One region of the Streptomyces sp. NPDC041068 genome, then DNA from elsewhere that is predicted to be linked to it. Evidence: riboswitches for the same ligand, from Rfam matches in the RefSeq annotation. Region 1 holds a riboswitch; each other region holds the start of a gene.
What was found. Region 1 has a riboswitch for cobalamin ahead of cobN (cobaltochelatase subunit CobN). Riboswitches for the same ligand answer to the same signal wherever they lie in the genome.
Positions count from the first base shown of each region.

Region 2: it holds a riboswitch for cobalamin, as region 1 does, so the genes downstream of both, metE (5-methyltetrahydropteroyltriglutamate--homocysteine S-methyltransferase) here and cobN (cobaltochelatase subunit CobN) in region 1, are expected to answer to the same signal.
Region 3: it holds a riboswitch for cobalamin, as region 1 does, so the genes downstream of both, AB0B50_RS16600 (ABC transporter substrate-binding protein) here and cobN (cobaltochelatase subunit CobN) in region 1, are expected to answer to the same signal.

Region 1 is NZ_JBEZCG010000027.1:48,708-56,216, forward strand. Features, by position in the region: gene cobN (cobaltochelatase subunit CobN) at 1-3,220, opposite strand, end outside; cobalamin riboswitch at 3,254-3,392, opposite strand; gene AB0B50_RS40975 (cobalamin biosynthesis protein CobG) at 3,498-4,787, shown strand; gene AB0B50_RS40980 (precorrin-8X methylmutase) at 4,784-5,425, shown strand; gene AB0B50_RS40985 (precorrin-2 C(20)-methyltransferase) at 5,422-6,960, shown strand; gene AB0B50_RS40990 (cobalt-precorrin-6A reductase) at 7,094-7,509, opposite strand, start outside.
Region 2 is NZ_JBEZCG010000012.1:209,794-217,302, forward strand. Features, by position in the region: gene aceA (isocitrate lyase) at 1-762, shown strand, start outside; gene aceB (malate synthase A) at 872-2,470, shown strand; gene AB0B50_RS27600 (3-hydroxybutyryl-CoA dehydrogenase) at 2,467-3,336, shown strand; cobalamin riboswitch at 3,363-3,585, shown strand; gene metE (5-methyltetrahydropteroyltriglutamate--homocysteine S-methyltransferase) at 3,751-6,081, shown strand; gene AB0B50_RS27610 (helix-turn-helix domain-containing protein) at 6,133-7,215, opposite strand; gene AB0B50_RS27615 (MFS transporter) at 7,315-7,509, shown strand, end outside.
Region 3 is NZ_JBEZCG010000006.1:394,728-402,236, forward strand. Features, by position in the region: gene AB0B50_RS16580 (DUF2252 domain-containing protein) at 1-1,071, shown strand, start outside; gene AB0B50_RS16585 (HAD family hydrolase) at 1,097-2,227, opposite strand; gene AB0B50_RS16590 (helix-turn-helix domain-containing protein) at 2,417-3,283, shown strand; gene AB0B50_RS16595 (VOC family protein) at 3,376-3,771, shown strand; cobalamin riboswitch at 3,779-3,964, shown strand; gene AB0B50_RS16600 (ABC transporter substrate-binding protein) at 4,030-5,064, shown strand; gene AB0B50_RS16605 (iron chelate uptake ABC transporter family permease subunit) at 5,232-6,242, shown strand; partial or broken gene AB0B50_RS16610 (ABC transporter ATP-binding protein) at 6,542-7,315, shown strand; gene AB0B50_RS16615 (MFS transporter) at 7,434-7,509, opposite strand, start outside.

The sequences.
Region 1 (7,509 bases):
TGTACGCCTCCGGGGCCGTGCCCCGCAGCGCGCGCACGGTGGCCACCATGCCGCCGTGGTACTGGAAGTAGTCGTCCGAGTCCGCGATGTCGTGCTCGCGGGTGTCCGTGTTCTTCGCCGCCACCGCGATGCGCTTGTACGCGGTCTCCATCTCCTCGCGCGCCGAACGCCCGTCCAGGCCGCGGCCGTACGCGTACCCGCCCCACACCGTGTAGACCTCGGCGAGGTCCGCGTCGGTGCGCCAGTCGCGGGAGTCGATGAGCTGGAGCAGGCCCGCGCCGTACGTCCCGGGGCGGGAGCCGAAGATGCGGGTGGTGGCCCGGCGCTCGTCCCCGTGCTCGGCCAGGTCGGCCTGGGTGTGGGCGCGTACGTAGTTGTGGTCCGCGGGCTCGTCCAGCGAGGCGGCGAGCCGCACCGCGTCGTCGAGCAGGCCGATCGTGTGCGGGAACGCGTCACGGAAGAAGCCCGAGATGCGCAGCGTCACGTCGATGCGAGGGCGGCCCAACTCCTCGTACGGGATGGCCTCCAGGCCGGTGACGCGGCGTGACGCGTCGTCCCAGACGGGGCGGACGCCGAGCAGGGCCATGGCCTCCGCGACGTCGTCGCCCGCGGTGCGCATCGCGCTGGTGCCCCACAGGGAGAGGCCCACGGAGGTGGGGTACTCGCCGTTGTCGGACTTGTACCGCTCGATCAGGGAGTCGGCCAGGGCCTGGCCCGTCTCCCACGCGAGGCGGGAAGGGACGGCCTTCGGGTCGACCGAGTAGAAGTTGCGGCCGGTCGGCAGGACGTTGACCAGGCCGCGCAGCGGGGAGCCGCTGGGTCCCGCCGGGACGAAGCCGCCGTTCAGGGCGTGTACGGCGTGGTCGAGCTCGGCGGTGGTGGCCGCGAGGCGCGGCACGACCTCGCGGGCGGCGAACTCCAGGACGGCGGCGACCTGTTCGCTCTGGTCGGCGGCCACGGAAGCGATCGCGGCGGGGTCCCACCCTGCGTCGTCCATCGCCTGGACCAGGGCGCGGGCCTTGTCCTCGGCCTCGTCCGCGCTGGTGCGCGTGGCCGCCGACTCGTCCAGGCCGAGCGCCTCCCGCAGACCCGGCAGCGCCGTCGTGCCGCCCCAGATCTGGCGGGCCCGCAGGATCGCGAGGACGAGGTTGACGCGGTCGGTGTCCTTCGGGGCCTGGCCGAGGACGTGCAGGCCGTCGCGGATCTGGGCGTCCTTGATCTCGCAGAGCCAGCCGTCGACGTGCAGCAGGAAGTCGTCGAAGCCGTCGTCGTCCGGGCGGTCCTCCAGGCCCAGGTCGTGGTCGAGCTTCGCGGCCTGGATGAGCGTCCAGATCTGCGCGCGGATCGCCGGCAGCTTCGCCGGGTCCATGGAGCTGATCTGGGCGTACTCGTCGAGGAGTTGCTCGAGGCGCGCGATGTCGCCGTAGGAGTCGGCGCGCGCCATCGGCGGCACCAGGTGGTCGATGAGCGTGGCGTGCACGCGGCGCTTGGCCTGCGTGCCCTCGCCCGGGTCGTTGACCAGGAAGGGGTAGATCAGCGGCAGGTCGCCGAGCGCGGCGTCGGGGCCGCAGGCCGCCGAGAGGCCCGCGTTCTTGCCCGGCAGCCACTCCAGGTTGCCGTGCTTGCCGAGGTGGATCATCGCGTCGGCGCCGAAACCGCCGTCCGACGCGGACGCCGCGATCCAGCGGTAGGCCGCCAAGTAGTGGTGCGAGGGCGGCAGATCGGGGTCGTGGTAGATCGCGATCGGGTTCTCGCCGAAGCCGCGCGGCGGCTGGATGATGATCAGGAGGTTTCCGCGGCGCAGGGCGGCGAGCACGATGTCGCCCTCCGGGTCGCCGCCCTGGCCCACCCGGGACCGGTCGAGGAACATCTCGCCGGGCGGCGGGCCCCAGTGCTGCTCGACGGACTCGCGCAGCTCCTCGGGCAGCGTCGCGTACCAGCGCTTGTAGTCGGCGGCGGGGATGCGCACCGGGTTGGCGGCGAGCTGCTCCTCGGTCAGCCAGTCCTGGTCGTGGCCGCCCGCGTCGATCAGCGCGCGGATCAGCTCGTCGCCGTCGCCGGAGACGAGACCGGGGATCTCTTCCGCGGCTCCGAAGTCGTAGCCCTCGCCGATGAGCCTGCGAAGGAGCGCCACGGCGGACGCGGGGGTGTCCAGGCCCACCGCGTTGCCGATGCGGGAGTGCTTGGTCGGGTACGCGGACAGGACGAGCGCGAGGCGCTTGTCGGCGGCCGGGATGTGCTTGAGGCGCGCGTGGCGTACGGCGATTCCGGCGACCCGGGCCGCGCGCTCGGCGTCGGCGACGTACGCGGGGAGGCCGTCCTCGTCGATCTCCTTGAAGGAGAAGGGGACGGTGATGAGGCGTCCGTCGAACTCCGGCACGGCGATCTGGCTCGCGGCGTCGAGCGGCGATACGCCCTCGTCGTTCTCCTCCCAGGCCGAGCGCGACCCGGTCAGGCAGAGCGCCTGCAGGATCGGCACGTCCAGGGCGGTCAGCGCGCCCGCGTCCCAGGACTCGTCGTCACCGCCCGCGGAGGCCTCGGCGGGCTTGGTGCCGCCGGCCGCCAGGACCGTGGTCACGATGGCGTCGGCGGCGCGCAGCTCCTCGATCAGCTCGGGCTCGGGGGCGCGCAGCGAGGCCACGTACAGCGGCAGGGGCCGTGCGCCCGCGTCCTCGATGGCGCCGCACAGGGCGTCCACGAACGCGGTGTTGCCGCTCATGTGGTGGGCGCGGTAGTAGAGCACGGCCACGGTCGGGCTGTCCGTGCCTTCGGTGCCGTCGGCGCGGGCGGCGCGCTCCAGGGGGCCCCAGGACGGGGCGGCCGCGGGCGGCTCGAAGCCGTGGCCGGTGAGCAGCACCGTGTCGGAGAGGAAGCGGGCCAGCTGCTCCAGGTTCGCGGGGCCGCCGTGCGCGAGGTAGGCGTGCGCCTCTGCGGCGATGCCGACGGGCACGGTGGAGGAGGCCATCAGCTGGGCGTCGGGCGCCTGTTCACCGGTGAGCACGACGACCGGGAGGCCGCTGGCGGTGAGCTGGTCGAGGCCGTCCTGCCAGGCTCGGACACCGCCGAGGAGGCGTACGACGACGAGGTCGACGCCGTCGAGCAGCGCGGGCAGCCCGTCGAGGTCCAGGCGGGAGGGGTTGGCGAACCGGTAGTCGACCGGGCCTCCCGCCGCGCGGGCGCTGAGCAGGTCGGTGTCGGAGGTCGACAGCAGCAGAAGCATGCGGGCGCAGGCCTTCCTCGGGGTGTCCGCGCCCCGGGTGGTCGTATGGACGGCAGGAGTTCCTGGCTCACCCCACGTCGGTGGGGCTCACAGTGGCGGGACCGCGCCGGATTCGCACCGGGCTTCCTCCTTCGGGTCCTGGTGGACCCACGCCGTCGCTGGCGTCGACGGACCTGGCGGTCCGCCGCCTGCATAGTAAGTCCTGCCCACGGTCGGCGGTGCGGCCACCTGCCAGGACGGCCCGTCTCGGGAGGCGTCCCGCCGGATCGGCGTGGGTATGCTCGCCGCCATGCCGCCCACCCGAGCAACATCCCCAAAACAGGGCGAACCCCCCATACGTGACCGGGGCGACGCCTGCCCCGGAGCCCTTCGCCTGCACCGCGCCGACGACGGCCGCCTCGCCCGACTCCGCCTGCCCGGCGGCCTTTTGACGTCCCGTCAGGCCGAGGTGCTGGCCACCGCCGCGGAGCGTCTGGCGGACGGCAACCTCAGCATCACCTCGCGCGGCAACATCGAGCTGCGCGGCCTCGGCGAGACCTGCGGCGGCGAACTCTCCGCGCTGCTCTCACAAGCGGGCCTGCTCCCCTCCGAACGGCACGAACGCATCCGCAACGTGGTGGCGTCACCGCTGGCGGGAATCGACCGACTCGGCCACGGTGACGTGCAGTTGTGGGCCCGTGAGCTGGACGGACTCCTGTGCTCCGAGGGGTGGACCGCGGAGCTCTCAGGGCGCTTCCTGTTCGCCCTGGACGACGGGCGCGGGGACGTCGTCGGGCTCGGCGGCGATGTGACCTTGATCGCAGAATCGGGCGGGACGGCGATCGTCCGCGTCGGCGGCCTGGCGTTCCGGGTCGCCGGAGCCGACGCCCCCCGCGCCGCACTCACCGCCGCGAGGGCCTTCCTCGCCGCCGCGACCGCCGCGGGCAACGGCGCCTGGCGGGTGTGGGAGCTGCCCCGCGAGCGGCGCGTGGACCTCGCCGGAGCACTGGAGCGCGCGGGCATCGACGCCGTGCGCGCCGAGCCGTGGTCCGTCGCCCGCAGTGCCCCGCAGGCACCCGGGGTGGTCGGCGACGCCGTCGTCGTCAACGCCCCCCTCGGCCGCGTCACCGCCGCCCAGTGGCGAGCCCTCCTGCCGCTGCCCGCCGACGAACTGCGCGTCACGCCCTGGCGCGGCTTCGTCGTCCCCGGCTTCGCCGACGAGGCCGCGGCCCGCGAGCGCCTCGCCGTACTCGCCGACGCAGGGCACATCACCGACGCCGAATCGCCCTGGCTGGGCGTCGGCGCCTGCACCGGACGCCCCGGCTGCGCCAAGTCCCTCTCCGACGTACGCGCCGACGCCGTCCCCGGCCTCGGCGGTCTGCCCGTCCACTGGTCCGGCTGCGAACGGCGCTGCGGGCACCCGTGGGGCGACTGGGTCGACGTCCTCGCCACCGGCGACGGGCAGTACGAGGTGACGGTGCGCATCGTCGGCGAGGACCGCGCGCCCATGACGGGCGGCACCCTGACCGAGACGGTCACCACGGCACGTATCCCCACGAAACCAACGGCAACAACGGCCACGAGATGAGCGAGAGCACAGTGTTCGACTACGAGAAGGACGGCGCGGCCATCTACCGCGAGTCCTTTGCCACCATCCGCGCGGAGGCGGACCTCGGGGGCCTGCCCGCCGACGTCAGTCAGGTCGCGGTGCGGATGATCCACGCCTGCGGGATGGTCGACCTCGTGCGCGACCTCGCCTACAGCCCGCGCGTGATCGCCGACGCCCGCAAGGCGCTGCGCGACGGCGCGCCGATCCTGTGCGACGCGAACATGGTCGCGAGCGGCGTCACGCGTAAGCGGCTGCCCGCCGACAACGACGTGATCTGCACGCTCGCCGACCCGTCCGTGCCCGACCTCGCGCAGCGCATGGGCACCACCCGCAGCGCCGCCGCCCTGGAACTGTGGCGCGACCGCCTCGAAGGCTCGGTCGTCGCCATCGGCAACGCGCCCACCGCGCTCTTCCGCCTCCTGGAGATGATCGAGGAGGGCGCGCCGCGTCCGGCCGCGGTCCTCGGCATACCGGTCGGCTTCGTCGGCGCCGCCGAGTCCAAGGACGCGCTCGCCGAGCACTCCTCCGGTCTGGAGTACCTGGTCGTACGGGGACGTCGGGGCGGCAGCGCGATGGCCGCGGCGGCGATCAACGCGATTGCGAGCGAAGCGGAATGAGCGGCGTGCACACCGAGCAGAGCCCGCAGGGCCGGCTCTACGGCGTCGGGCTCGGCCCCGGCGACCCGTCCCTGATGACCGTGCGCGCCGTGGAGACCATCGCCGCCGCCGACGTGGTCGCGTACCACTCCGCCCGGCACGGCCGCTCCATCGCCCGCTCGATCGCGGCCGCGCACATCCGCGCCGACCACATCGAGGAGCCGCTGGTCTACCCCGTCACCACGGAGAGCACCGACCACCCCGGCGGCTACCGGGGCGCTCTCGACGACTTCTACGAGGAGGCCGCGGCGCGCCTGGCCGTCCACCTCGACGCGGGCCGCACGGTCGCCGTCCTCGCCGAGGGCGACCCGCTCTTCTACGGCTCCTACCAGCACATGCACAAACGGCTCGCGCACCGCTACCCGACCGAGGTGATCCCCGGGGTGACCTCGGTGAGCGCGGCGGCGGCCCGGCTCGGCGAGCCCCTGGTGGAGGCCGAGGAGGTGCTCACGATCCTGCCGGGCACGCTCCCCGAGGAGGAACTGGCCGCACGCCTCGCGGCCACGGACTCGGCGGTCGTCATGAAGCTCGGCCGCACCTTCGGCAAGGTGCGCGGCGCCCTGGAGCGCGCGGGCCGCCTCGACGAGGCCCGGTACGTGGAGCGCGCCACCATGCAGGGCGAGCGCACCGGTCAACTGGCCGACGTGGACCCGGAGTCGGTGCCGTACTTCTCCGTGGCGGTGCTGCCGAGCCGGGTGGCGCCGCTGACGGGCGGTCCCGCGCCCGAGCCTTCGGCGGACCCGGAGCGCGGTGAGGTCGTCGTGGTCGGCACCGGTCCCGCGGGCCCGCTCTGGCTGACCCCCGAGACGCGCGGCGCCCTCGCCGAGGCCGACGACCTGGTCGGCTACACCACGTACGTCGACCGCGTGCCGCACCGCCCCGGACAGCAGCGGCACGGCTCCGACAACCGCGTCGAGTCCGAACGCGCCGAGTTCGCCCTGGAGTTGGCGAAGCGGGGCCGTCGCGTCGCCGTCGTCTCCGGCGGTGACCCGGGCGTCTTCGCGATGGCCACGGCCGTCCTGGAGGTCGCCTCGCAGGAGGAGTACGCGGATGTTCCGGTGCGGGTGCTGCCGGGGGTGACGGCCGCGAACGCCGCCGCCGCCCGCGCGGGCGCGCCCCTCGGCCACGACTACGTGACCCTCTCTCTTTCCGACCGTCTCAAGCCGTGGGAGGTCATCGCGGAGCGGCTGGCCGCGGCGGCCGCGGCGGACCTGGTCATCGCCATCTACAACCCCGGCTCGCGCAGCCGCACGTGGCAGGTGGGCAAGGCGAGGGAGCTTCTGCTGGAGCACCGGGCACCGGATACGCCGGTGGTGCTCGGGCGTGACGTCGGAGGACCTGAGGAGAGCGTGCGAGTGGTGCGGCTCGGTGACCTCGACCCTGCCGAGGTCGACATGCGGACGTTGCTGATCGTCGGGTCCTCGCAGACCCGGTGGGTACGGAGGCGCGGGGGCGCGGAGCAGGTTGTGTGGACTCCTCGGCGGTATCCGGACTAGGGGTTCTGCGGGCGCGTGTCGGCTGTGGGTGTGTGGGGGCTGGTCGCGCAGTTCCCCGCGCCCCTTACGGGGCGGATCCGTGCCCCTGTAAGGGGCGCGAGGAACTGCGCGACCAGCCACATACAACCCGCGCCTAACCACACAGCAGGCGCACCCAGGCAACCGCTTCCCCCGGCGTGGCGACGCCGACAACCCCCTCCGGCCCGGCGGGCCTTCGCACCACCACGACAGGAATCCCCGCCTCGCGCGCGGCGACAAGCTTCGGTGCGGTGGCCGAACCCCCACTGTCCTTGGTCACCACGACGTCGATCCGATGCCGCCGCAGCAGTTCCCGTTCCCCGTCGAGGGCGAAAGGCCCTCGGTCGAGCAGTACCTCCATGCGCGCGGGACACGGCGGCTCGGGCGCGTCGACCGAACGTACGAGGAACCAGAGATCAGCCAGTTCAGGCCCGGAGAACGTGGCGAGCCCCATCCGCCCGGTGGTGAGAAACACGCGCCGCCCCAGCTCAGGAAGCACCTGTGCTGCCTGATCCAGCGAACCGACCTCGT
Region 2 (7,509 bases), on a different contig from region 1:
GCCGCGGGCATCCACTACGAGGACCAGCTGGCCTCGGAGAAGAAGTGCGGTCACCTGGGCGGCAAGGTGCTCGTGCCCACCGCCCAGCACATCCGCACCCTCAACGCGGCCCGTCTGGCCGCGGACATCGCCGACGTGCCGACGCTGATCGTGGCCCGCACGGACGCCCTCGCCGCGAACCTCCTGACCAGCGATGTGGACGAGCGCGACGCCGAGTTCGTCACCGGTGAACGCACCGCCGAAGGCTTCTACCGGGTGCGCGGCGGCATGGCGCCGGTCATCGCGCGCGGCCTCGCCTACGCCCCGTACGCCGATCTGATCTGGATGGAGACCGGCACCCCGGACCTGGCCCAGGCCCGCGAGTTCGCGGAGGCGATCCACGCGGAGCACCCGGACCGCATGCTCGCGTACAACTGCTCGCCGTCCTTCAACTGGAAGGCCGCGCTGGACGACGACCAGATCGCCAAGTTCCAGCGTGAGCTCGGCGCGATGGGCTACCGCTTCCAGTTCATCACGCTGGCCGGCTTCCACTCCCTCAACCACGGCATGTTCGACCTCGCCCGCGGCTATGCCGAGCACGGCATGACCGCCTATGTCGACCTGCAGGAGCGGGAGTTCGCGGCGCAGCAGCACGGGTTCACTGCCGTTCGGCATCAGCGGGAGGTCGGTACGGGGTACTTCGATCTGGTCTCCACCGCGGTGAATCCGGCCTCGTCGACCACGGCGCTTGCCGGTTCCACCGAGGCGGAGCAGTTCCACTAGGCGCTCGCCGGAACACAGGGGTCCTTGCCGTCTGCGGGCGCGTCGTGGCTGGTCGCGCAGTTCCCCGCGCCCCTGACGGGGCGCCCGCCCCCCTACTCAGGAGAACCCGATGCCCACCATCGCACTGACCCACCACGTCCAGATCCTCGCCGCCCCCGGCCCCCGCCACGAGGAGATCCTCACCCTCGAAGCCCTCGCCTTCGTCGGGCAGCTCGTCGGTGCCTTCGAGGGGCGCCGCCTGGAACTGATGAAGGAGCGTCGGCGGCAGGCCCTGCGGATCGCGAGCGGCTCGCCGCTCGACTTCCCCAGGGCCACCTCCGCCGTGCGCGCCGACCGGTCCTGGCGCGTCGCCCCGCCCGCCCCGGGCCTCACCGACCGGCGCGTCGAGATCACCGGGCCGCCCGACCGCCGTATGACCGTGAACGCCCTCAACTCCGGTGCCCGTGTGTGGATGGCGGACTTCGAGGACGCCACGGCCCCCACCTGGGAGAACATCGTGGGCGGTCAGCTGAACCTGCTCGACGCCATCGAGCGCAGGATCGACTTCACCACACCCGAGGGCAAGGAGTACCGGCTCGCGGACCGCGAGAGCCTCGCCACCATCATGGTCCGCCCGCGCGGCTGGCACCTGGACGAGGAGCATCTGGCGTACGACGGCCGGTCCGTGCCCGCCGCCCTCGTGGACTTCGGCCTGTACTTCTTCCACTGCGCGCAGCGGCAGATCGACGCGGGACACGGACCGTACTTCTACCTGCCGAAGCTGGAGAACCGCTACGAGGCCCGGCTGTGGAACGACGTCTTCGTCACCGCCCAGGACCTCCTCGGCATCCCGCGCGGCACGATCCGCGCCACCGTCCTCATCGAGACGATCACCGCGGCCTTCGAGATGGAGGAGATCCTCCACGAACTGCGCGAGCACAGCGCCGGTCTCAACGCGGGCCGCTGGGACTACCTGTTCAGCATGATCAAGACGTTCGGCCACCGCACCGACTTCCTGCTGCCGGACCGCGCCAAGGTCACCATGGCCGCGCCCTTCATGCGCGCCTACACCGAACTGCTCGTGCGCACCTGCCACCGGCGCGGCGCCCACGCCATCGGCGGGATGGCCGCCCACGTGCCGGGCAGGGACCCGGCGGCCAACGAGGCCGTGTTCGCGAAGGTGCGTCTCGACAAGGAGCGCGAGGCCGAGGACGGCTTCGACGGCTCCTGGGTCGCCCACCCCGGCCTGGTGCCCGTGTGCCGCGAGGTCTTCGACGCGGTCCTCGGCACGAGACCCCACCAACTCGACCGCGGCAGGGACGACGTGGAGGTCTTCGCCCAGGATCTGCTGTCGGTGCGGCGCATCAGCGGGCCGCCGACGCCGGAGGGCGTGCGCACCAGCATCGCCGTCGCGCTCGGCTACTTCGCCGCCTGGCTGCGCGGGCAGGGCGCCGTCGCCCTGGACGGACTGATGGAGGACGCGGCGACCGCGGAGATCGCCCGCGTGCAGATCTGGCAGTGGCTGCGGCACCGCGTCATCGAGCGCGAAACGGTGCGACGCCTGCTCGACGACGAGCTCGCCGCCCTGGGTGCCGCGTACCCCTGGGCGCCCCTCGACGACATCCGAGCGCTCTTCGAACGCACCACCCTCAGCGGCGAGTTGCCGCTGTTCTTCACCCCCGATGCCTACTCCCGGCATCTCGTGCGGCAAGCGGAGGCACAGGCATGAGCGAGGCCATTCGACGCGTCGGCGTGGTCGGCGGCGGACAGATGGGCGCAGGCATAGCCGAGGTGTGCGCGCGAGCGGGCCTGGACACCGTGGTGTGCGAGGCGGACGCCGTGGCGGCCCTCGCCGCACGCGGGCGCGTCGAGGCGTCGCTGGCACGCGCCGTGCGGCGCGGCAAGCTTGCCGAGGACGCGGCACGGGACGCGTTCGCCCGCATGATGTTCACCGGCAGCCTGGAGGACCTGGCCGACCGCCAGCTGGTCGTCGAGGCCGTCGTGGAGAACCAGGACGCCAAGACCGAGGTCTTCGCCGCCCTCGACAAGATCGTCGAGGACCCGGACGCGATCCTCGCGACCAACACCTCCTCGCTCCCCGTGATGCGGCTCGGCATGGCGACCACCCGCGCGGACCGGGTCGTGGGCCTGCATTTCTTCAACCCGGTGCCGGTGCTGCCCCTGGTGGAGCTCGTCACCTCCCTGCACACCGCCCCCGAAACCGCGCGCCGCGCCGAGGAGTTCGCGGCCTCGACGCTGGGCAAGAGCGTCATCCGCTCCCGTGACCGGTCGGGCTTCGTCGTCAACGCCCTGCTGATCCCGTACCTCCTGTCGGCGATCCGCATGGCGGAGTCCGGCTTCGCCACCGCCCAGGACATCGACACCGGCATGGAACTGGGCTGCGCCCATCCGCTGGGCCCGCTGAGGCTCGCGGACCTGATCGGCCTGGACACCGTCGCCTCGATCGCCGAATCGCTGTACGAGGAGTTCCGCGAGCCCTTGTACGCCCCGCCGCCGCTGCTGCAACGGATGGTGGAGGCTGGGTTGTTGGGCCGGAAGACAAGGCGCGGCTTCCACGTGTACGGCGAAGACTGACGTCGTCACGTGCGGCGATGTCCGATAGGCTGATCCACGCAGCTGGTTCGCCCCGTCAGCCAGGCGGGACGCGTCGCAAGAGGGAACCCGGTGGGAATCCGGGACTGCCCCGCAGCGGTGAGCGGGAACGACCGCCGTCATACGCACTGGGTCCGACAGACAGGGCCTGGGAAGCGACGGCCACTAGGTGTCTCGTACGACGAGACGTGCCCGCGAGTCCGAAGACCTGCCAACTGCCCGTGCGCGGACCACCCGTGCGCGGACATCCCGGTGACCTCGTGGGCGGGTCGGCGTACATATCAGGCGGACGACCGCGCCTTGCCGCGCGAGGCCGTACCCGCCCGATTCGTCACCCCTTCGCGCTCGCGTCCCGTCGCCGGGATCTCAGGGATTCATCTCGCGAAGGAGATCTCCGTGACCGGCAAGACCGCAGCCGCGGCAGCACGGGCCACCGTGTACGGCTACCCCCGCCAGGGCCAGAACCGCGAACTGAAGAAGGCCGTCGAGGGCTACTGGAAGGGCCGCGTCACCGCCGACGCCCTCCGGTCCACCGCCGCCGAACTCCGCGGCAGGAACTGGCGGCAGCTGGCCGAGGCCGGCATCCACGAAGTGCCCACCGGCGACTTCTCCTACTACGACCACGTCCTGGACACCACTGTCATGGTCGGCGCGATCCCCGCGCGCCACCGTGCCGCCGTGGACGCGTCCCCCCTGGACGGCTACTTCGCCATGGCCCGCGGCACCCAGGACGTGGCGCCGCTGGAAATGACCAAGTGGTTCGACACCAACTACCACTACCTCGTCCCCGAGTTGGGCCCGGACACCGTGTTCACGGCCGACTCCACCAAGCAGGTCTCCGAGTTCAAGGAGGCCCTCGCCCTCGGCCTGACCGCCCGGCCCGTCCTGGTCGGCCCGGTCACCTACCTCCTGCTCGCCAAGCCCGCCCCGGGTGTCGCCGCGGACTTCGACCCGCTCACCCTCCTGGACCGGCTCCTGCCGGTGTACGCGGAGGTCCTCGCCGACCTGCGCGCGGCGGGCGCGGAGTGGGTTCAGCTGGACGAGCCCGCCCTCGTCCAGGACCGCACCCCGGCCGAGCTGAACGCCGCCGCGCGCGCCTACCGCGACCTGGGCGCGCTCACCGACCGGTCGAAGCTGCTGGTGGCGACGTACTTCGGGCGGCTCGGCGAGGCGCTGCCCGTGCTCGCCAAGGCCCCGGTCGAAGGCCTCGCCCTGGACTTCACCGAGGCCGGCGCCGCCAACCTGGACGCCCTGGCCGAAGTCGGCGGACTGCCCGACAAGCGGCTGGTCGCCGGTGTGGTCAACGGCCGCAACATCTGGGTCAACGACCTGGAGAAGTCCCTGGCCACCCTCGGTACCCTGCTCGGTCTCGCCGACCGGGTCGACGTGTCGGCGTCCTGCTCCCTGCTGCACGTGCCCATCGACGCCACGGCCGAGCGGGACATCGAGCCGCAGATCCTGCGCTGGCTCGCCTTCGCCCGCCAGAAGACCACCGAGATCGTCGCGCTCGCCAAGGGCCTCGCCCAGGGCACCGACACGATCGCCGCCGAACTGGCCGCCAACCGCGCCGACCTGGCCTCGCGCGCGGGCTCGCCGATCACCCGCGACCCCGCCGTGCGCGACCGCGCCGCAGGCGTCACCGAGGCCGACTCCCGCCGCTCCCAGCCGTACGCCGAACGGGCCGCGGCCCAGCGGGCCCACCTCGGCCTGCCCCTGCTGCCGACCACGACCATCGGGTCCTTCCCGCAGACCGGCGAACTGCGCACCGCCCGCGCCGACCTGCGCGCGGGCCGGATCGACACGGCCGGCTACGAGGAACGCATCAGGGCCGAGATCCAGGAAGTCATCTCCTTCCAGGAGAAGGCCGGTCTCGACGTCCTCGTGCACGGCGAGGCCGAACGCAACGACATGGTCCAGTACTTCGCCGAGCAGCTCACCGGCTACCTCGCCACGCAGCACGGCTGGGTCCAGTCCTACGGCACGCGCTACGTCCGCCCGCCGATCCTCGCGGGCGACATCTCCCGCCCGGAGCCCATGACGGTGCGCTGGACGACGTATGCCCAGTCCCTGACGGGACGCCCGGTCAAGGGCATGCTCACCGGTCCCGTCACCATGCTCGCCTGGTCCTTCGTCCGCGACGACCAGCCGCTCGGCGACACCGCGCGTCAGGTCGCCCTCGCCCTGCGCGACGAGGTGAACGACCTGGAGACCTCCGGGAGTTCGGTGATCCAGGTCGACGAGCCCGCCCTGCGCGAGACGCTGCCCCTGCGGGCTGCCGACCGCCCGGCCTACCTGGAGTGGGCCACGGACGCCTTCCGGCTCAGCACCAGCGGCGTGCGCCCGGACACGCAGATCCACACCCACATGTGTTACGCGGAGTTCGGGGACATCGTCCAGGCCATCGACGACCTCGACGCCGACGTGATCAGCCTGGAGGCGGCCCGCTCGCACATGCAGGTCGCCCGTGAACTGGCCGCCCACGGCTACCCGCGCGAGGCGGGACCCGGCGTCTACGACATCCACTCCCCGCGCGTTCCCAGCGCGCAGGAAGCGGCCGAGCTGCTGCGCGCGGGCCTGGAGGCCATTCCCGCCGAGCGGCTGTGGGTGAACCCCGACTGCGGCCTGAAGACCCGCGGCTGGCCCGAGACCAGCGCATCGCTCGACAGCCTGGTCACGGCCGCCCGCACGGTCCGTGAGGAACTGCGGGTCGGGAAGCAGACGAAGTAGGACCGGACGCTGAACCCTTTGCCCCAGTGAGGGCGTCGGCGGCCGTACCGCTCAGCGCAGTACGGCCGCCAGCAGGTCGGCCCCCAACGCGGTCAGATCGGGCACGTTGAGGGTGTGCCGGACATAGCGGCCGTCCCGCCGGGCCGTGAGCAGGCCCGCACGGCGCATGACCGCGAGATGCCGGGAGACCTCCGGCAGCGAGAGTTCCCAGGCGGCGGCCAGCTCACCGGTGGTGTGCGGGCCGCGCGCCAGGGTGCGCAGGAGTCGCAGGCGTACGGGGTGGGAGAGCGCGTCGAGCCGTAGCGTGACCGTCTCCAGCGACACCGGCTCCGACGGGCCCGGTTCGGCCACGGGGTACTGCACCACCGGCGGCCACCCCGGCGCGTGCACCACCACCAGGTGCGGGCCGCCGAAGACGCTGGGGATGAAGGTGACGCCGGTGCCGTCGGCGGTGGTCGCCTTGTCCTGCAGCTTGTCCACGACGATGCAGTCCCCGTCCGGCGCCAGGGCGACCGCGCCGGAGACCGACGCGAGTGCCGCACCGAGGCCCTGCCGCTTGTGCAGGTCGTTCTTGACGCGCAGGTCCGTGGCGAGCCGCACGGCGACACCCGCCCAGGCCGCGTCGAAGAAGGCGTCGGCGCACAGTTCGAGGGTCCCGCGCACCCGCGCCCGCACCGCTGCCGGATCCGCGAGCAGCCGTTCCGCGAAGGCCTCCTGCCGCGCCCCGCGTGCCTGGGCCAGATCAAGGGCCCGCTCGCGCGCGGCCGCGTCGGTGAGCGGCGACGCCGCGAAGGGGACCCGGCTGCTGCCGCACGTGGTGATGAGCGCGGCGGTCACATACCTCTCGTCGTCGATCCGGTCGACGTCGTCCAACTCCTCGGCGAGGGTCGGCCGGGGCCGTGCGGGCAGCAGGAAGTCGGCCTGCGAGGAACGCCAGAGGAACTCCGCCTCGCGCAGCCGCTCGACCAGCTCGGGCGGCAGCCCGGCCCACACGTCGGCGGCCCAGTCGGCGAGCTGCGGATGGTGCCCGGGTTCGGCCAGCGCGTGCAGCATCGCGGTCAGCTCGGCCAGCGGCGACGCGGCGAACCGCACGTGCTCGGACGGCAGGCCTGTGATGTCGATGCGCAACGTCATCCCTTCATCATCGCTGGTCGGACGGTCGGCGACGACGACAGTTGACGGTGTCCGTCAAGTGACGTGTCCCGCAGGGCGGTCGACCGCACGGTGAGCTCCATGCCCACCACCCAGATCTCCAGGCCCACCACCCGCAAGCTCCAGCCCCGTGCACTCGTCCGCGCCTCCGGAGGACCCCGCTATGCCGTCGCCCTGGCCGTGGACGCCCTCGGCACCGGCCTGCTGCGCCCCTTCCTGCTGCTCTACGGCGTGACGGTCCTGAAGCTGTCCGCCCCGGCCACCGGCATCGCCATG
Region 3 (7,509 bases), on a different contig from region 1:
GGCGACGCCCACCTCATGAACTTCGGCCTGTTCGCCTCGCCCGAACGCGCCCTGCTCTTCGACCTCAACGACTTCGACGAGACCTACCCGGGCCCCTTCGAGTGGGACGTCAAACGCCTCGCCGCCAGCGTCGCCGTCGCCGCCCGCGAGAACGGCACGGCCGAGAGCGGCGCCCACGACGCGGCGCGGGACGCCGTGGCCGCGTACCGCACGGGCATCCGGCGTCTGGCGGGCCTCGGTGAGCTCGCCGTCTGGTACGAGCGCATCGACGCCCACGACCTGCTCCCGCTCGTACGCCCCGGCGCCTCCCGCGACCGCGTGGCGGCCCGACTCGACCGCGCACGCAAGCGCACCAGCCTCCAGGCGCTCGGCAAGCTCACCGAGGTCGTGGACGGCGAGCGCCGTATCGTCCACGACCCGCCGCTCCTCGAACCGGTCGGCGCCCCCGACATGGCCGCCCTGCGCAAGATCTTCGGGGACTACCGCTCCACGCTCGCCGAGGAGCGGCGCCTCCTCCTGGACCGCTACCGCTTCGTCGACGCGGCCCGCAAGGTCGTCGGCGTCGGCAGCGTCGGCACCCGCTGCTTCATCGTGCTGCTCGCCGGGCGCGACGCGGGCGACCCGCTCTTCCTGCAGATCAAGGAGGCGGTGCGGTCCGTCGTCGAGGACCATCTGCCGACGGGTCCGTACGTCCACCCGGGGCACCGCGTGGTGGCGGGGCAGCGGCTGCTCCAGGCGGCGAGCGACATCTTCCTCGGCTGGATGACCGGGCCCCAGGGCCGCGCCTTCTACTGGCGCCAGCTGCGCGACATGAAGGGCTCCGCGGACCTCGCCGCCATGTCGGCCGCCGACCTGCGCGCCTACGCGGGCCTGTGCGGCACCGCCCTGGCCCGCGCCCACGCACGCTCCGGCGACCGCATCGCGATCGCCGCCTACCTCGGCGGCTCGGACACCTTCGACCGCGCCGTCGCCGACTTCGCACTGCGCTACGCCGCCCAGAACACCCGCGACCACGCGGCGCTCACCGCGGCGATCGGCTCCGGGGTGATCGGGGCGGCGCCCGGGGTCTGAGGGACCCCGGGCCTTCGGCGAACCGCTAGCCGATCTGGTCCGGGGTGACCGTCAGCCAGCGCTTGTCGGCGGTCACCTTCTGGCCGAGCTCGCGCTGCCGCTGCGCGTTCTTCTTCTTCATCCCGTCGAGCTGCTTCATGTACGAGTCCTTGCGGTTGACCCAGACCCGTACGCCGCCGTGCTCCACGTCCGCGGAGTGGAACAGCATCGGGCCGTCGCTGACCGGGGTGTCACCGGCGGCGAGGATCGGCTTCTTCCACTCGTCGATGTACGTGTTGATCGCCGCGGGCTTGCCCTCGTACCAGGTCAGCGGCGCCCACAGGTTCGGCGTCAGCTCGCGCTTCGCGAGCTTCTCGCGGTCCTTCTCGCCGAAGCGGCCCTCGGCGATCTCCTTGCGGGAGGTGGTCACTTCACCGGTCTTGCGGTCCTTGAGCTGCATCGAGACACCGATGACGTTCTGCGGCTTCACGCCGTAGCCGTACTTCGGGTCGGCGAGCACCATGCGCACCAGGTCCTCGCCGGCCGCGCTGACCACGTACACCTCGATGCCGTGGGCCCGCAGCGTCTTGTAGAGCTGCTGCATGCCGCGCGAGAACTCCGGCGCCTTCACCTCGGTCCTCGTGAGCTTCCCGTCCTCGTAGTACTCGGCCGGGATCGGCTTCTTGTACGCCAGGAGTTCGTCGACGTACCCCTTGAGCTCGTTCAGCGTGAAGCCGGAGAAGATCTGCGCGGCCCACGGGTAGCAGACCTGGTCGTCCACCTCGCACAGCCGGTTGTAGTAGCTGTAGAGGCTCTCCTTGTGCCCGGCCTTGTCCTTGAAGGGGATGACCTTCAGGGACGGGTCCATCGTCTTGCGGGTCAGGACGCCCTTCATCTCCAGGAAGGGCAGCAGCGACTCCTCCAGGTCGCCCCGGTACGTCGTGTTGTCCGCGTCGAAGACGGCGTACGCGCCCTTGTGGTCGTTCTTCGCGATGACCTTGCCGAGCTGCTTCGCGACGGGCTTCGGCCAGTGCGAGAGCTCACGGGCGGTGGCCGCCGAGGTGTCGGCGGCGCTGGCCTCGCTCGTCGGCCACAGCGCGCTGCCCGCGAGGACGGCGGCGGCCAGCGCGCCCGTGGTGCCGATGACGGCCAGCTTTCCCTTTGCCCGTACTGCCATGTCCCTACGTCCCTGCCGTTCCCTGAGAGCGATGCGCGGCCCCGTCCGGAGCGGCGCGCAATGCTATGGGGCGACGCCCTCATTTCCCATGATCGAAGTCACCGTGCACAGGGGGCATGGGGAAGGTGAACACGGGTAGTCGAACCGGACGCCGAGACCGCTTCGGACGGGCCGCGCATACTGGGAGCCATGGGCTCCCAGGAGTTCGTCAGGGCCGTTCCCCGGCTCGACGGCATGGTCGTGTCCGCGGTCGGCTACCGCACCGCCGGGCAGCGGCCCGCCCTGCACCGGGGCCTGCCGTCGCCGTATCTGACGGTGGTCTTCTCCCTGGACGGGACCATCGCGGGCGGCGGCACACCGGACCAGGCGACCGGCGTGGACGCGGTGCGCACCGAGATCATGGTGGGCGGCCTGCACCAGAGCCCCGTCTACCTCGTCTCGCCCGAGCACGAGGCGGGCATCCAGCTCGCCGTGCACCCCCTCGCGGCCCGCGCGCTCCTCGGCCTGCCCGCGGCGGCCCTGAGCACAGAGATCGTGACCAGGGGCACGGACGTGTTCGGCGGCCGCGCCGCCGAGGTCCGCGAGCAACTGTGCGCCCTCGACCGCTGGGAGGACCGCTTCGCGCTGCTCTCCGGCTATCTGCGGCGGCGCGCGGCGGCCGCCGACGCGGGGCGGGTGCGGCCCGAGGTCGCCGAGGCCTGGGCCTGGCTCGCCAGGCACCGGGGCGCGGGCACGGTCGGCGGCCTGTCCCGGCACGTCGCGCTCAGCGAGCGGCGGCTGAGCGCCCTGTTCCGCGCCGAGACCGGGCTGAGCCCCAAGCAGGCCGCGCGCCTGATGCGCTTCGAGCACGCCAAGGCCGCCGTGGCCCGCACGGTCACGGCCGAGGCCCCGCCCGACCTCGCCCGGGTCGCGGCCGACGCCGGGTACTACGACCACTCCCACCTCGTACGCGACTTCCAGCAGTACACGGAGCTCAGTCCCACCGGCTGGCTTGCCGAGGAGTGCCGGAATATCCAAGCCGGGGCCCATGGCGTGGGCGAAGAGTGGGAGGCATGAACACCACACGAGACACCACGGCAGAACACCCCTCGCACCCCACGGCGGAAAAGGACACCACGGCAGAACAGCGGCTCGGCACGCCTCCGCCGATGATCTGGCCGGGCCTCCAGGCCGAGGACGCCCCCGCGCTGATCGACTTCCTCGTCGACACCGTCGGCTTCCTGCGCACCGCCGTCTACGAGGACGGCGGCCGCGTCGCCCACGCCCAGCTCGACTGGCCCGAGGGCGGCGGCATCATGCTCGGCTCGTACGATCCGGACGCGGTCGCCGGCACCTGCGGGAAGCCCGGCACCGCGGGGGCCTACGTCGTCACCGACCACGTGGACGCCCTGTACGCGAAGCTGACCGCGGCGGGCGTGCGGATCACCGCCGAGATCGAGGACAAGCCGTACGGAAGCAGGGAGTTCGGCATCCTCGACCCGGAGGGAAACCGCTGGTCGTTCGGCACCTATCGGGGCGAGCCGAGGCCCGGACCGACCCCCTGAGCAGGCGTGATAACTTGCGCAAGCCAGTCAAACCCACACCTGGGCCAGGGAATCCGGTGAGAATCCGGAACTGACGCGCAGCGGTGAGGGGGACGGGCGGGGCCACGGCCACTGGGCGTCTTCGGACGTCCGGGAAGGCGCCCCGTCCGGCCGATCCCGAGTCCGAAGACCTGCTGGCGCCTCCGCTCGCACACCGGGCGGCGGAGGTCGTGACGCAGGCCAGGCTCCGCGTATGAGCCGTGACACTCAAGGGATCACGTGTCCTCGAAGAACCGTCGTATACGTACGTTCGCCCTGCTCGGCGCCGGAGCGCTCGCGCTGACCGCGTGCGGCGGCTCCGCGGAGAAGACAGCGGAAAAGGACGCGAAGGGCTACCCCGTGACGGTCGCCTCCTGCGGCAAGGAGGCCGAGGTCAAGGCCCCGCCGCAGCGGGCCGTCTCCCTGGACCAGGGCTCCACGGAGATCCTCCTCTCGCTCGGCCTCGCCGACCGCATGGTGGGCACCGGCACGTGGACCGACCCGGTCCTGAAGAACCTGGCCAAGGACAACGCCAAGGTGGAGCGGCTCTCCGACCGCTACCCGGCGCTGGAGAAGGTCCTCTCCAAGGAGCCCGACTTCGTCAGCGCCTCCTTCCTCTACACGGTCGGCAAGGGCGGCGTCGCCGACCGGACGAAGTTCACCGAACTCGGCGTCCCCGTCTATGTCTCGCCCACCGACTGCGCGGGCAAGGACAACGACGGCGGAGGCGACGGCAAGCGCGTCAAGACGCTCACCATGGACACCGTCTACGGCGAGGTGCGGGACCTGGCGAAGGTGTTCGGCGTCGAGAAGCGCGGCGAGAAGCTGATCGCGGACATGAAGGGCCGGATCTCCAAGGCCACGAAGGACATCGACGCCTCCGACGCCACGCTCCTCTACTGGTTCGCCAACTCCGGCGCCCCCTACATGGCGGGCTGCTGCGGCGCCCCCGGGATCATCACCCGTGAGCTCGGCGCGAAGAACGTCTTCGACGACACGCGCGAGGAGTGGCCGCAGATCAACTGGGAGACGGTCGCCGACCGCGACCCCGACGTCCTCGTCATCGGCGACCTCACGCGCAAGTCGCAGTCCGCGGAGAGCGCCGAGGCGAAGATCAAGTTCCTGGAGACCAACCCGGCGACCAAGAACCTGACCGCCGTGAAGGAGAAGCGCTACGTCCTGCTGAGCGGCCAGGCCATGAACCCCACGATCCGCACGGTCGACGGCATCGAACAAGTGGCGGCGGGCCTACGGAAGTTCGGGCTGACGAAGTGACGCCCGGCAGGCGGGGCGAGGGTTCGGGGCGAGGACCTGCGGCGGGCCATGCCACCGTGCCGGTCGACGCCGCTCCGGCGTCCACCGCTCCGGCGTCCACCGCTCCGGCGTCCGCCGTGCCGGTCGACGCCGCCCCGGAACCCGGCGGCTCCTCGGTCCCCGGAGCGCTGCGGCAAGCGCTGCTGTGGCTCGGGGGCTTCGGGGTGCTGGTGGTGTCCGTGGCCGTCGCCGTCACCATCGGGCCCGCGGACATCTCCGTCCCCGACGTGTGGTCCGCGGTCGCCGCGCACCTGGGGTGGGGCGAGGCGCGGCTCACGCCGATCAGGGACGGCATCGTGTGGAACCTGCGGATGCCCCGCACCCTGCTCGCCGCGGTCTGCGGCGCCGGGCTCGCGGTCTGCGGTGCCGTCATGCAGTCCCTGCTCCGCAACCCCCTCGCCGACCCCTTCGTGCTCGGGGTGTCGTCCGGGGCGTCCACCGGAGCCGTCGCGGTCGTCGTCCTCGGCGTCGGCGGGGGAGCGCTGTCGGTCTCGGCAGGGGCCTTCGCGGGCGCGCTCTGCTCGTTCGCCCTGGTGCTGCTGCTCAGCCACACCCTGGGCGGCACGACGGACCGGGTCGTCCTGTCCGGCGTCGCGGCCATGCAGCTCTTCTCCGCGCTGACGTCGTTCGTCATCCTGGCGGCGGGCGACGCGGAGACCACGCGCGGCGTCATCTTCTGGCTGCTCGGCTCGCTCAGCGGGGTCGGCTGGACGGACGTGTGGCTGTGCGGGGCGGTGCTCGCGGCGGCGCTGCTGATCTGCCTGTCCCACGCCCGCACGCTGGACGCCTTCGCGTTCGGCCAGGAGGCGGCGGCGACCTTGGGCGTCCGGGTGGCCCGCACCCGCCTCGTCCTGCTCTGCACGACCGCGCTGCTGACCGCGGCCCTGGTCAGCTCGGCGGGCGCCATCGGCTTCGTCGGCCTGGTCCTGCCGCACGCCGCCCGCGCGATCGTCGGCTCCGGGCACGCGCGCCTGCTCCCGGTCACGGCACTCGCGGGCGCGGTCTTCGTGGTCTGGGTGGACACGCTGGCCCGCACGGTCCTCGACCCCCAGGAGGTCCCGGTGGGCGTGGTGACCTCACTCATCGGCGTACCGGCGTTCGTGGCGGTCCTGTACCGGACGCGGAGGGCGACGACATGACACACGAAGCGATGCCTTCCGAACCGGCCTCTGCCGACCCCGGGGTGCTCTCCTCCGGGGTGGCCTCCGCCGACCCCGGGCTGCTCTCCTCTGAAGCGGCCTCCGCCGACACCGAAGTGGCCTCCTCCGAAGGGACCTTCCCTGCCGCAGAAGCGCCCGCCGCTGAAGCGCCTGCCGCTGAAGCGCCTGCCGCTGAAGCGCCTGCCGCAGAAGCGCCCGCCGCTGAAGCGCCTGCCCCCGCAGCGCCCGTCCCCGAAGCGCCTCCCTCCGTCGGCGGAGCCCACCCCCCGGCCCCCGTCGGGCTCCGTGCCGACCGTGTCGCCCGCGAGGCCGGTGGACGCCTCGTCGTGGACGGTGTCAGCCTCGCGCCGCCCGCCGGTGCCACCGTCGGTCTCCTCGGGCCCAACGGCTCCGGCAAGTCCACGCTCCTGCGCATCCTCGCGGGCGTCCTCGCCCCGGCCTCCGGCGTGGTCACCCTGGACGGGCGCCCCCTGGCCGACGTCGGTCGTCGCTCGGTCGCGCGCCGCGTCGCCGTGGTCGAGCAACACGCCACGACACAGGCCGAGTTGACGGTACGAGATGTCGTACGCCTCGGCCGCGTCCCGCACCGCCGTGCCTGGTCCGCCCCCACGCCCCACGACGAGCGCGCCGTACGCGAGGCCTTGGAGCGCACCGGCCTGACCGACCGCGCCGCCCAGTCCTGGCACACGCTCTCCGGCGGCGAGCGCCAGCGCGTCCAGATCGCCCGTGCCCTCGCCCAGGAACCACGCGAGCTCCTCCTGGACGAACCCACCAACCACCTGGACATCCAGCACCAGTTGGAGCTGCTCTCCCTGGTGAGCGAACTCCCCGTCACCAGCGTGATCGCCCTGCACGACCTCAACCTGGCGGCGATGTTCTGCGACCACCTGCTGGTCCTGAAGGAGGGCGCGGCCCACGCGGCGGGAACACCGGCCGAGGTGATCACCGAGGAACTGATCGCCGAGGTGTACGGAGTGCGGGCGGTGGTGACGCCGGGCGAGGACGCCGGCCCTGAGGGCGGCAGGCCCTCCGTCCGCTTCCTGCGGGGCTGAAGCCCCGGCGGCCGGGGGAGGCGGCGAGGGATGGAGCCAGGGGAGGCGGCGAGGGAGGCAGGCAGGGGGGGCGGCGGCCAGGGGGGGCGGTCAGGGAGGCGCCCACCACCCCGCCCCCTCACTCCTCCGGCGCCCCAATGGGCCGCACGTGCCGCAGCAGCGCCAGCGCAAGACCCGCAAGCCCCACCAGCAGC